DNA from 4 places in the Clostridium sp. LXY-7 genome. Region 1 is predicted to be linked to each of the others. Evidence: riboswitches for the same ligand, from Rfam matches in the RefSeq annotation. Region 1 holds a riboswitch; each other region holds the start of a gene.
The links. Region 1 has a riboswitch for S-adenosylmethionine ahead of ACI48Q_RS04245 (homoserine O-acetyltransferase/O-succinyltransferase family protein). Riboswitches for the same ligand answer to the same signal wherever they lie in the genome.

Region 1 (3,115 bases):
GTTTCTCTACATTATTTAAATCGTCCTGTAATATACTTCCCATTATACCTATACGCATATCTCCACTAATGCCGTTTGCCATATTTCTTACATAATATCTCTTGAAGAATCTAGCTATTTGAAACCCTAAAGTAATTCCTATAAATTGCAACCCAGCGCCAATTATATCATCTATGCCTTTAGAAGAAATAGCTGCATCCAGTAACTTTCCTTGAAAGATAGGACCAAATACAATTGCTGTATTAAAAACTATTCCTGTAATAGCTGTTATCCAAAACTGCCTTTGATATTTTATAATATATGATATTAATTTTTCTCCATTTTTAGGTGGCGCAAATATTGTATTGTTTTTATTCCTCATAGTAATCCCCCATTTATTATTCTTCTCTTATCGGCCAATAAAATTTAAGTCCAATCTTCTCCATTCCTTTTTTCTGTTTATACGAAACATCTAAGGTTACTTCTTTGGGTATTTCTATATTCTTATCCATATCTTTTATTATAGAATTTACAGTATTTGTTGAACTTAATTTGTCTAGTTTATCTTTTAATTCCTCAATTAAAACCTTAAAATTATCCCTTTTATATTCAGAATAACTAACATTTGACTCAGAAATATTATAATTTAAGGACACTCCTGCAGCTATCCAGTCTATAATGGCTTTTTTACTCATTCTCCATTCTCTTCCTATTTTTCTAGCAGGTATACTCTCTTCTCGAAGCAGTTTTAACATAGTTTTTTCTCCTACTTCTAATAATTCACACACTTCTTGTAAATTTAAAATCTCTTTTTCCAAAATATTCACCCCTATTTTTTTATCCGATGGCTATCATCCGTAACACTCCCATCCTATTTAAGTGGGAGATAGTAGAATTCCTAAGCTTCAACTGGCGAAAGTATTCATATATAAGCAAACTACATCTAAAGCTAAGAATCACTTGATAATTATATTATATATCTCATAAATTTATATTCAACAACTAACTGTACTTAATATGATTTTGACTGTATTTAGTACTATTTTGATTGTATCTTGAAAAAATTCAATGTACTAACCTATAATTCTTATATATTTATTCATATGTTAAAAATTACATTATTTTAATTATTGCTCTACTCTAATTATATTTTTATAATTCTTCACAAATTACAAATATTTGAAGATACCTTAATATAGTTATAAAAGCTTTTACCATAAAACCTCTCTAAAACCATTGACAAAACCTCTCCTATATTCTAAAATGTTTTTAAAATTGAATAATGTTCTTATCAAGAAAGGCGGAGGGACTGGCCCTATGAAGTCTTGGCAACAGCTTATATGCAATGTGCCAAATCCAGCAGGTTTATCCTGAGAGATAAGAAGAGCTAATAATAATAATGTTTAGTTACCCTCTTTTATCTTTACAGATAAAAGGGGGTTTTGCTTTGAAATAAAATTTTAGACATATGACACAAAATAGACTAGGATACTAACTAGCTATTTTTTAATATGCCTTATTAGGAGGATAAAGTAATGGCATTAATTTTAAGTAAAGAGTTACCTTATATTGACGAATTAATAACCAATGGCATAGATGTTATCTTTAAAGAAAACTGGAGAAAAGAGCAAGAACTATCAGTTGCTATATTAAATCTAATGCCTAATAAGATCGAAACAGAATTACAATTATTAAAATCTATAGGCCATAATGAAAAAAATATATGGGTAGATTTTATATATACAAAAACCCACAAGCCTACCCATGTATCTGAGAGCCATTTAAATGACTTTTACACTACTTTTTCGTCAATGGAGTTTTCAAAATATAATGGCCTAATAGTAACAGGAGCACCAGTGGAAAAAATGGATTTTACTGATGTTAATTACTGGAATGAATTAGAAGAAATAATGAATTTTGCCCATAAAAATATAAAGTCAACTCTTTATATATGTTGGGGGGCACAAGCTGCTCTGTATCATTTTTACAATATAAATAAATATCCTTTAGAGAAAAAAGCCTTTGGAGTATTTTCTCATAGAATAGTAAATCCTAATCCCTTAGTTCAAGGTATAAAAGATGAATTTTATGCTCCACACTCACGTCATACCTATATAGATAGGAAGGATATATTAAAGATATCAGAGCTTAGTATATTATCAGACTCTAGTGAAGTAGGTCCTTTTTCTATCACCTCAAAGGATTATAAAAATGTCTTATTTCTAGGTCATATCGAATATGATAAAGAGATATTAAAAAATGAGTATTTTAGGGATTTAAGTAAGGGGTTACCTATAAATATTCCTGATAATTATTTTGAGAATCATAATCCTAATTTAGGTATAAAAGAGCTTTGGAAAGAATCTCGAAATCTATTGTTTTCAAATTGGATAAATTTACTATAATATAATTTTATTTACTATTATTGACAACAAATAATTTTCCTGTTAAAATAATTAAAGTTAGTATAATTTAACTTTGAGTTTATAAATACTAAACTTTTCTATATTTTTTAAGGAGGTCACATGAGTGAAGCATTTTTATTAGTTAAATATTTGTCTGTTGGATAGAATTAAAATTAATTTACGGAGGGATTTATTATGAAAATTGAACAATTAGGTAGACATATTTTAGTAGAGTATTATAACTGCGATATAGAACTCTTAAAGGATCATGCTATTATCGAAGAATATATGAAACAAGCTGCAATTGAGGCTAATGCAACAATAGTCACAAGTTGCTTTCATAAATTTAATCCCTGGGGAGTCAGCGGTGCTGTAATAATCCAGGAATCTCATCTTACTATACACACTTGGCCAGAGTATGGCTATGCTTCAGTAGACTTATTTACCTGTGGTGATACTGTTAACCCATGGTTAGGATTTGCTTATCTTGAAAAAGTTCTGAAGGCTGAACGAAGTGAATCCACAGAGGTTGCAAGAGGCTTAATTGATAAGGTGAAAACCTTTAGTCATGGTGCTTATGACCATATGAAAATGAACTATAAGATGGAGGCTTAAGTGATATGGCTAATATGGAATTATGGTATACAGAAAATCAAACTGACAACGTAAATTTTTCAATGAAAGTTAAAAATCACCTTTACTCTTCTCAAAGTAACTTTCAAAAAATAGAT
Region 2 (3,115 bases), on a different contig from region 1:
CTAAGGTTTTAGTTCCAAAAAACTCCACTATTTTTTTTGCCGTTATTGGTCCAATACCAGTTATAATACCACTGGCCAAATATTTTTCTATGCCCGATAATGTAGTTGGAACTATTTCTTCTATATTATCTACTCTAAATTGTTTTCCGAATTTAGGATGATTAACCCACTCTCCTGTTACCTTATATTTATTTCCTTCAACAATATAAGCCATAGTACCAACCATGGTGATATTTTCTCTTCCGTGAATAGCTCTAATTATGGCATATCCATTTTCTTCATTTTTAAAAACTATATTATCCGCCACAACTTCCATAACTATCATACTTTATCTCTCCTAAATATTTTCTTCTATTAATTATAGCATCTGAAGCATATTTATAGCTGTACTTTTTTATATTTATATTATTTACTATTCTCAGTCCTATTAAATCAAAATTTTTTATAAATACGATTTTGTTTTATATAGTTCATTATCAACACTATATTAAGACAAAGTTATAAAAAAAGAGCGAACCATAAAGTTCACTCTGTTTTATTATAAATATTTTTTAATATCATCAACTTTATTTAATCTTTCCCACGGTAAATCTAAATCATTTCTACCAAAATGTCCATAAGCAGCTGTTTGTTTATATATTGGTCTTCTTAAATCTAATTGTCTTATTATAGCTGCTGGTCTTAAGTCAAATACCTTTTCTATTAATTCAACAATTTTATCATCATTAATTTTTCCTGTTCCAAAGGTATCAACTGCTATAGATACAGGTTTAGCTACTCCTATAGCATACGCTAATGCTATTTCTATTTTATCAGCAACTCCTGCAGCAACTAAATTCTTAGCTACCCATCTTGAAGCATAAGCCGCAGATCTGTCAACCTTAGTTGGATCTTTTCCTGAGAATGCTCCACCACCATGTCTACCATATCCACCGTAAGTATCTACTATAATTTTTCTTCCTGTTAATCCTGAATCTCCTTGTGGACCGCCAATAACAAATCTTCCTGTTGGATTTATATAATACTTAGTATTATCATCCAATAGTTCAGCTGGAACAATATTAGCTATTACATATTGCTTTAAATCCTTCTCAATTTGTTCACGCTCTATTTCTGGATCATGTTGAGTTGAAATAACTATTGCATCTACTCTTACTGGTTTGTTATCCTCGTATTCAACTGTTACCTGAGTTTTTCCATCAGGTCTTAAATAATTTAAAGTACCATCTTTTCTAACTTCTGACAATCTTCTTGCTAATCTATGAGCCATAGCAATTGGAAGTGGCATAAATTCTTCTGTCTCATTTGATGCAAAACCAAACATCATACCTTGATCTCCAGCACCAATAGCATCTTCTTTATTAATTTCACCCTTTTTGCTTTCTAAAGCCTCATCAACCCCCATTGCAATATCCCCTGATTGTTCACCTATAGAGGTTAACACTGAACAAGTATTGCAATCAAATCCATATTTAGCTCTAGTATAACCTATTTCTTTAATGGTCTCTCTAACAACTTTTTGTACATCTACATAACATTTAGTGCTGATTTCTCCCATAACTAAAACCATTCCTGTTGTTGTCGCTGTTTCACAAGCAACTCTAGCCATTGGGTCCTTTTCTAAAATAGCATCTAAAATAGCATCTGATATTTGGTCACACATTTTATCTGGATGTCCTTCTGTAACTGATTCTGAAGTAAATAATCTTCTCATTTCTTTATCTCCTCTCTGATTTTTTTATCTGGAGTTCTCACATATTAAATTCCAATAGGCAAATAAAAACTTATAATATAAGTTAAGACTCCAATAATAAAAATTTAATTTAATAATACATACAAACAAAATAAAACCTCTTCTTAAGATTAAGAAGAGGTTAGCTATCACAATACACTACTCTCTCTTATCTCGCAGTATGTCTGCTGGAATTGGCACCATGGTGATAATTCACCGGTTGCCGGGTTTCACAGGGCCGTATCCCTCCACCTCTCTTGATAAGAGTTATTAATTATTTTTACAACATCATAATATCATAATATGAAAAGCATGTCAATTTGATTATTCTCAAAATAAAAAATATCACAAAAGTGATATTTTTTTATGGTGGAGGAGGACGGATTCGAACCATCGAAACGAAACGTAACAGATTTACAGTCTGCCCCCTTTGGCCACTCGGGAACTCCTCCAAGTTTTGGAGCTGGCAATAGGAATCGAACCTACAACCTGCTGATTACAAGTCAGCTGCTCTACCGTTGAGCCATGCCAGCATATATTATTTAATTATTAGTTTAATGGTGGTCACAACAGGGATCGAACCTGTGACCCTCTGCTTGTAAGGCAGATGCTCTCCCAGCTGAGCTATGCGACCATATTGTGGTGGAGGAGGACGGATTCGAACCATCGAAACGAAACGTAACAGATTTACAGTCTGCCCCCTTTGGCCACTCGGGAACTCCTCCACATTTTGGAGCTGGCAATAGGAATCGAACCTACAACCTGCTGATTACAAGTCAGCTGCTCTACCGTTGAGCCATGCCAGCATATATTATTTAATTATTAGTTTAATGGTGGTCACAACAGGGATCGAACCTGTGACCCTCTGCTTGTAAGGCAGATGCTCTCCCAGCTGAGCTATGCGACCATAATATGGTGGAGGAGGACGGATTCGAACCATCGAAACGAAACGTAACAGATTTACAGTCTGCCCCCTTTGGCCACTCGGGAACTCCTCCACATTTTGGAGCTGGCAATAGGAATCGAACCTACAACCTGCTGATTACAAGTCAGCTGCTCTACCGTTGAGCCATGCCAGCAAATCCCGATTTATAAACTTGACAAGTTATAGTATACAATTTTAGTTTTACTTTTTCAAATTCAAATTTACCCATTTGGGATGATTATTTTACTCTCCTTCTATTTTTCTAATGAATACTTCTATTTACATTGCACTCTTGTTCTTATCTAAGGCTACTAAAATCTATATATCTAGAGAATACTTTCAAAACATATTCAACATCTTTAGGTTTAAGTTTTTCTTTTACAATTTCTATTATTTTTTCCACTCCTATTTTTTCATTCTTATACTCTATATACTCGCTTATTTTTTCAATATCTCTA
Region 3 (3,115 bases), on a different contig from region 1:
ATGCCCGCCTGTATAGGTAATTTAATCTTCTTTTGCTCCACTTTATTAGAAAAATCATAGAATAGATTGTTATCAAAAAACAGTTGAGTAATAAGATGATCTGCCCCTGCATCTACTTTCATCTTTAGAAATTCTATATCCCTGACTAAATTTCTATTTTCTATATGACCTTCTGGATAACAGGCAGCTGATAGATGAAACTTATTCTTTGATTTTATATATTTTATTAATTCACAGGCTTGATTAAAATCACCAATGTTTTCACTATCCCTTGAAATATCCCCCCTAAGTGCTAATATATTATGCACAGAATTTTTCTTTAAATTTTCTAAAACATTATCTATTTGCTCTATACTAGAGTTTATGCAGGTTAGATGTGCTAGTGGTTCTATTCCATATTTGTTTTTAACTAAAGAAGTTAATTCGCAGGTTCTATTATCATTAGTACTTCCTCCTGCACCATAGGTTACACTTATATAATCTGGGGTAAGACGACTTAAAGCCTCTATTGTGCTATAAACCGTCTCTATTGGGGAAGTAACCTTTGGAGGGAAAATCTCAAAGGATAGTACTACTCTTTTTTCTTCAAATAAATCTTTAATATACATGTTTTATCTCCTTTGCATTATCTTAATGTACTTATATAGTTCTCATATTATCTAGATGAATTCTGCACTATCTAGTTTTATTTAGGGCTTGGTTTAAGTCGTATATTATATCTTCCACATCCTCTATACCAATTGACAATCTTATCATATCTGGGGTTACACCAGCGGCCCTTTGTTCCTCTTCATTAAGTTGGCTATGAGTGGTGCTTGCAGGATGAATAACTAAGGATTTTGCATCTGCCACATTGGCAAGATGAGAAAATATTTCGAGGTTTTCTATAAATTTCTTTCCTTCCTCTACTCCACCTTTAATTCCAAAGGTAAAAATAGAGCCTGCACCCTTTGGTAAGTATTTTTGTGCTAATGTATAATATTTATTTCCTTCTAGACTTGGATAGTTAACCCAAGATACAAGAGTATGACTATTAAGAAACTCTACTACCTTTTTTGTATTAGCTACATGTTTTTCTATTCTTAGGGATAAGGTCTCTAGCCCTTGAATGAATAAAAAGGAATTAAAAGGACTAATAGCTGCCCCTGTGTCCCTTAATAGTTGAACTCTAGCCTTGGTAATAAATGCAGCTGGTCCTACATCTTGAGCATATCTTATACCATGATAACTAGAATCTGGTTCAGTAAGACCTTTAAATCTACCACTGCCTATCCAATCAAACTTTCCTGAATCTACAATAATTCCTCCTATGGAAGTTCCATGACCTCCAATAAATTTAGTAGCAGAGTGAACAACTATATCTGCTCCAAATTCTATAGGTCTTATAAGATAAGGAGTGCCAAAGGTATTATCAACAATTAGTGGAAGTCCATTTTCATGAGCAATTTCTGCTACTGCTTCAATATCTATTAAATTTATCCCCGGATTTCCTATGGTTTCAATGTAAATTCCCTTAGTATTCTCATTTATAGCATTCTTAAAATTTCCTGATTCATCTGGATTAACAAAAACAGTTTTTATACCATAGTTAGGAAGAGTAGTTGAAAAAAGATTATAAGTGCCTCCATATAAAGTGCTGGCAGCAACTATTTCATCTCCTGCACCTGCAATATTTAAAATTGCATAAGTTATTGCTGCAGAGCCTGAAGCCACTGCTAAGGCACCTATTCCACCTTCTAGAGCAGCAACTCTTTTTTCAAATACATCAGTGGTAGGATTCATGATCCTTGTGTAAATATTTCCTTCTTCCTTTAGTGCAAATAGGTTTGCTCCATGCTCAACACTATTAAACACGTAAGAGGTAGTTTGGTATAGTGGAACTGCTCTTGAACCTGTAGTTGGGTCTGGCTCTTGTCCTCCATGTACTTGTAATGTATCAAATTTTAACTTTCTTTCACTCATTTTAATCTCTCCTCAATATATTAATTTTTAGCTTTGTTTTAAATGGTAGTTCATTATCAACACTATATTAAAATAAAGCCTAATTTTTGAATAAATTTCATTTAAATTAAACAATTCAGCGTTGAAAATTACTTTTTATTTCCACTGATTAAATAAATTTTAACCTTGTAAATCTATAATAAATATTCATCTTTAAAAATAAGAAAAGCCCCCTTTCCCAAATAATTTTGATGAAAGAGAGCTATATTAATTAGCTTTATGAAGTAAATATCTTCTCCCTCATCTTTCTTTAGGTAAAACACCTAAGTAGGATTTAGCACCTTTTCAGACAAATGGGTCTGAAGGTTGCCGAGGTTTCATAGGGCCAGTCCCTCCACCTCTCTTGATAAGAGTATCTTATTAAATTTTGTATAACTTTTAATTAAAACTTCATAGCTTTAATTAAAATAAAAAAAACTCTTTGCTTGAAAGAGGTTTAATAACAATTATTCCTTATCTTTCAGCATTGCTGTAGGATTTAGCACCATGTATAATTAAATACTGGTTGCTGGGCTTCATAGGGCCTATCCCTCCGCCTCTCTTAATAAGATTTTTATTAATTTTCTAAAATTATAACAATTATCTGATAAATTGTCAATGGTAATATTTCATAAATGTCTTCTACAATAATTCAAACAATTCATATTCTTAATAATATTACTTAATATCCTAAATTTGTATTTACTTTATTACTTTAATGTGGTAATGTTTTTATATGCTGTACTTTCCCTTTAGAATTGAGTTCTTTACCGTTAATGCATTCAGAAAATCCTAAAAGGTAGCTCTTAGACAAGAGCTACCTTTCCTCCTTTATAGAGACTTATGTTTTTGATGCGTTTTAAGTTGTTATTAGTATTTACTCATCTCTATATCTTGTTACTCACATGGGATCTAATATACTGTACTAAATAAGCTATTTTCTTAAGAATATTCCATCTATTAAACCGTATTCCTTTGCTTCTTCTGCTGACATAAAGAAATCTCTCTCCATATCTTTTTCTATCTTTTCCACAGGTTGCCCTGTGTTTTCGCTATAAATTCTATTTATTTTGCTTTTTGTCTTTAATAACCAATCTGTGTGTATTTTTAAATCTGTAGCTTGACCTTGCATTCC
Region 4 (3,115 bases), 550 kb from region 1:
AAACACATAATAGGATTAGGTTATTCTTATATTGTGTTAACATTGAAAATCTAAGTCTTAACAGTGAGAAATCTTATGAAAGAATAAATATAATTTCTGTAGATTTAGTTCAAAATTATTTTATAAGGTTTTATGAAGAATTCATTAAACATAATAAATATGTAATAGTTATGAGTTTTAGAGAGTATACCTATGTATGCTATGTGGTAGACAAGATATTACAATTAAATAAGGTATTTCATAATTCCAATATTAATTTTCATGAAGACTTGTTGGAATTTTATAATAGGTTATATAAGAAAGATAACAAAACACTACCCATATATATTGTGGGAAAGGATTATCCCTTAGCAAATTTTATATTGAAACATAGGACTCTAGATGATGGATTATTTTATAGATATCTAAAAAATTTTCATGTTATAAACTTTAATACACCTAGTGAATCTCAGTTTTATGAGTTTATAATAAATAAAAATAACATTAAGAAGGTATGGAAATGCAGGGCAAATTTTATCCAAAATGGTATAAAAAAAGAAAAGAAAGTGACTATGTAAGAAAAAGTAAAATAATTTTAATTATATCCACCTTAATTGGAGGATTTATGATAATGAACATAATTAAAGGAATAGGAGAATTAGATGCATTAAAGGATCTGGAAAAAACACAGAGTAATATTAATGCCTTTGATATTACATATCCCTATGAATATTTAGCTAGCCATATAGAGAGTTTAGAAGGGTATATTAAAAATCTTTATTTTCAAGAACAAGATATAATTATTGAAATTTATGTAACTGATTTTAATGATTATTTATATAAAATTAGCACATTGGAAGCTAGCTTTAATTTATTAGAAGTAGGTGAAGTAACAAAGAATGAAGGAAAGGAATTCTTTAAGGTAAGAATGAATATAAAAAATGAGAATCTCTAAGTATAAATGGATTAGTATAGTTATGTGCATTCTTTTAATATTGTTATGTGCTTTTTATGCAATTCTATTATTAAATATGGAAAAGCTAAAAAACAATAGAGCTTATTGTAATAATAACTATATCAGTGAAGAGTCTAGAGCACCCTTCAATGTAACTGAATGTGTTAAAAATCTATATGAGACTGAAGGAATAAGGGTCGGAAATCTTCAGCTATATGATGATAGTGTAGATATTGAAATATATTATGAAGGCTTTATAAGTGAAATTAAGAATATTTTTCATTCTATAAATTTAGAAAGTAAAATTACTAATATTTATGCCTTTTCTATAGATGAAAAAGGCATAAGATTTAATATTATAGTAAGTACTTAATTTTGAATGTTGTTATGTTAATGTTATAAGGAAATTTTAAAAAAATATTAGAAATATATTGACAAGATGTAGGGATGTATATATAATAAGTAACAAGATAAAAATTAAATAAAACTTATCATGAGCGGTGGAGGGACTGGCCCTATGAAACCCAGCAACCTGTATGTTAAACTTAGCGTTTGCATATAATGGTGCTAAATCCTGCAGTATTATGCTGAGAGATAAGAGGATAAATAGCCATGCATGGAATTGTGCACTAGGGAATTTGTTCTCTAGTGCTTTTATTTATTTTATTGATAAAATTTAGTTTGTTAGTGGCCAATAATATAACTAGATTTTAAAGGTTTTACATTAGTAATAATTATTTGAATTTAGATAGGAAGAAATATATTTAGGAGGGGATGTAGTAATGATAGAAGTTGCAGATTTAAGAAAGAATTTTAATAAACTGGAAGTTTTAAAGGATGTGTCTTTTTCTATAAAGCAAGGAGAAATCTATGGAATTATAGGACATAGTGGCGCAGGAAAATCAACCTTATTGAGATGTATAAATGGATTAGAAACTTATGACTCTGGAGTATTACAAGTAATGGACCAAGAAATAAAAAATCTAACTCATGATGAGTTAAGAAAATTTAGAAAAAACATAACTATGATTTTTCAAAATTTTAGCCTATTAAACAGGGCAAGTGTATACAAGAATATAGCTCTGCCATTAGAAATATGGGGTTATGAAAAGAAATATATTGAAGATAAGGTAGGGGAATTATTAAAACTAGTTGGTTTGGAGGATAAACGTGATTATAAGCCTAAGCAATTAAGTGGTGGACAAAAACAAAGGGTTGCTATTGCTAGGGCATTGACCTTAAATCCTAAAATATTACTTTGTGATGAGGCTACTTCTGCTCTAGATCCTAAAACTACTAAAGATATTTTACAGCTATTATTAAAAATAAATAAAACTCTTGGAATAACTATAGTTGTGGTTACTCATGAGATGGAAGTTATTAAAGAAATCTGTGAGAAGGTACTATTATTAGAGGATGGAAGGGTGAAAGCAGAAGGTTATGTAGAAAAGTTATTCTTAAATCCTGGATTAAGTCTTAGAAAATTTCTTGGAGAAGAAGATGAAGATGTAATTCCTGAAGAAGGGGTTAACATAAAAATATTTTTTCCAACAGAAGTAAGCCATAAATGTCTAATAACTAAAATGAGTAGAGAACTAGATGTGGACTTTTCTATAGTTTGGGGAAAGTTAGAAAAATTTAGAAACAGTATTTTAGGTAGTTTAGTAATAAATTTATCAAAAGATAATAAAGAGAAGATTATAAAGTATCTAGAGACAAATAAATTTCAATGGGAGGTGTTGTAGTTATGGCATTGGATATATTGATACCCGCTATTAGAGATACCTTTATCATGGTATTGTTGTCTACAGTGTTTTCATTGATTTTAGGATTTTTTCCTGCAATATTATTAATATTAACAGAACCTTCGGGATTAAAACCTAATAAACTTATATATAAAAATTTAGATATGGTTGTAAATATTTTAAGAAGTTTTCCTTTTGTGATTCTTATGGTAGTAGTTGCTCCAATATCTAGATTAATTGTAGGGAAATCTATAGGTACAATGGCTGCAATAGTACCATTAACCATTGCAGCGGCACCTTTTGTAACTAGAGTAATAGAGGGAGCACTGAAAGAGGTAGATGCTTCCATAGTAGAGGCAGCAAAATCCTTTGGAGCTACTAATAGCCAAATTATATTTAAAATAATGCTTAAAGAAGCACTTCCATCTATAATTTC

Region 2: linked by a shared signal. The riboswitch ahead of metK (methionine adenosyltransferase) and the one ahead of ACI48Q_RS04245 (homoserine O-acetyltransferase/O-succinyltransferase family protein) in region 1 are both predicted to bind S-adenosylmethionine.
Region 3: linked by a shared signal. The riboswitch ahead of ACI48Q_RS10055 (homocysteine synthase) and the one ahead of ACI48Q_RS04245 (homoserine O-acetyltransferase/O-succinyltransferase family protein) in region 1 are both predicted to bind S-adenosylmethionine.
Region 4: linked by a shared signal. The riboswitch ahead of ACI48Q_RS06840 (methionine ABC transporter ATP-binding protein) and the one ahead of ACI48Q_RS04245 (homoserine O-acetyltransferase/O-succinyltransferase family protein) in region 1 are both predicted to bind S-adenosylmethionine.

The regions. Positions count from the first base shown of each region.
Region 1 is NZ_JBLLJL010000001.1:893,157-896,271, reverse strand. Features, by position in the region: gene ACI48Q_RS04255 (ABC transporter ATP-binding protein) at 1-361, opposite strand, end outside; gene ACI48Q_RS04250 (helix-turn-helix domain-containing protein) at 378-797, opposite strand; SAM riboswitch class I at 1,265-1,363, shown strand; gene ACI48Q_RS04245 (homoserine O-acetyltransferase/O-succinyltransferase family protein) at 1,515-2,384, shown strand; gene speD (adenosylmethionine decarboxylase) at 2,580-2,999, shown strand; gene speE (polyamine aminopropyltransferase) at 3,014-3,115, shown strand, end outside.
Region 2 is NZ_JBLLJL010000004.1:168,284-171,398, reverse strand. Features, by position in the region: gene recD2 (SF1B family DNA helicase RecD2) at 1-325, opposite strand, end outside; gene metK (methionine adenosyltransferase) at 539-1,714, opposite strand; SAM riboswitch class I at 1,899-1,999, opposite strand; tRNA gene ACI48Q_RS14020 (tRNA-Tyr) at 2,100-2,184, opposite strand; tRNA gene ACI48Q_RS14015 (tRNA-Thr) at 2,191-2,265, opposite strand; tRNA gene ACI48Q_RS14010 (tRNA-Val) at 2,291-2,366, opposite strand; tRNA gene ACI48Q_RS14005 (tRNA-Tyr) at 2,373-2,457, opposite strand; tRNA gene ACI48Q_RS14000 (tRNA-Thr) at 2,464-2,538, opposite strand; tRNA gene ACI48Q_RS13995 (tRNA-Val) at 2,564-2,639, opposite strand; tRNA gene ACI48Q_RS13990 (tRNA-Tyr) at 2,646-2,730, opposite strand; tRNA gene ACI48Q_RS13985 (tRNA-Thr) at 2,737-2,811, opposite strand; gene ACI48Q_RS13980 (hypothetical protein) at 2,956-3,115, opposite strand, start outside.
Region 3 is NZ_JBLLJL010000002.1:612,722-615,836, reverse strand. Features, by position in the region: gene metF (methylenetetrahydrofolate reductase [NAD(P)H]) at 1-608, opposite strand, end outside; gene ACI48Q_RS10055 (homocysteine synthase) at 676-1,962, opposite strand; SAM riboswitch class I at 2,239-2,354, opposite strand; SAM riboswitch class I at 2,452-2,552, opposite strand; gene clpP (ATP-dependent Clp endopeptidase proteolytic subunit ClpP) at 2,915-3,115, opposite strand, start outside.
Region 4 is NZ_JBLLJL010000001.1:1,438,517-1,441,631, forward strand. Features, by position in the region: gene ACI48Q_RS06825 (hypothetical protein) at 1-557, shown strand, start outside; gene ACI48Q_RS06830 (hypothetical protein) at 611-934, shown strand; gene ACI48Q_RS06835 (hypothetical protein) at 957-1,307, shown strand; SAM riboswitch class I at 1,420-1,535, shown strand; gene ACI48Q_RS06840 (methionine ABC transporter ATP-binding protein) at 1,717-2,679, shown strand; gene ACI48Q_RS06845 (methionine ABC transporter permease) at 2,682-3,115, shown strand, end outside.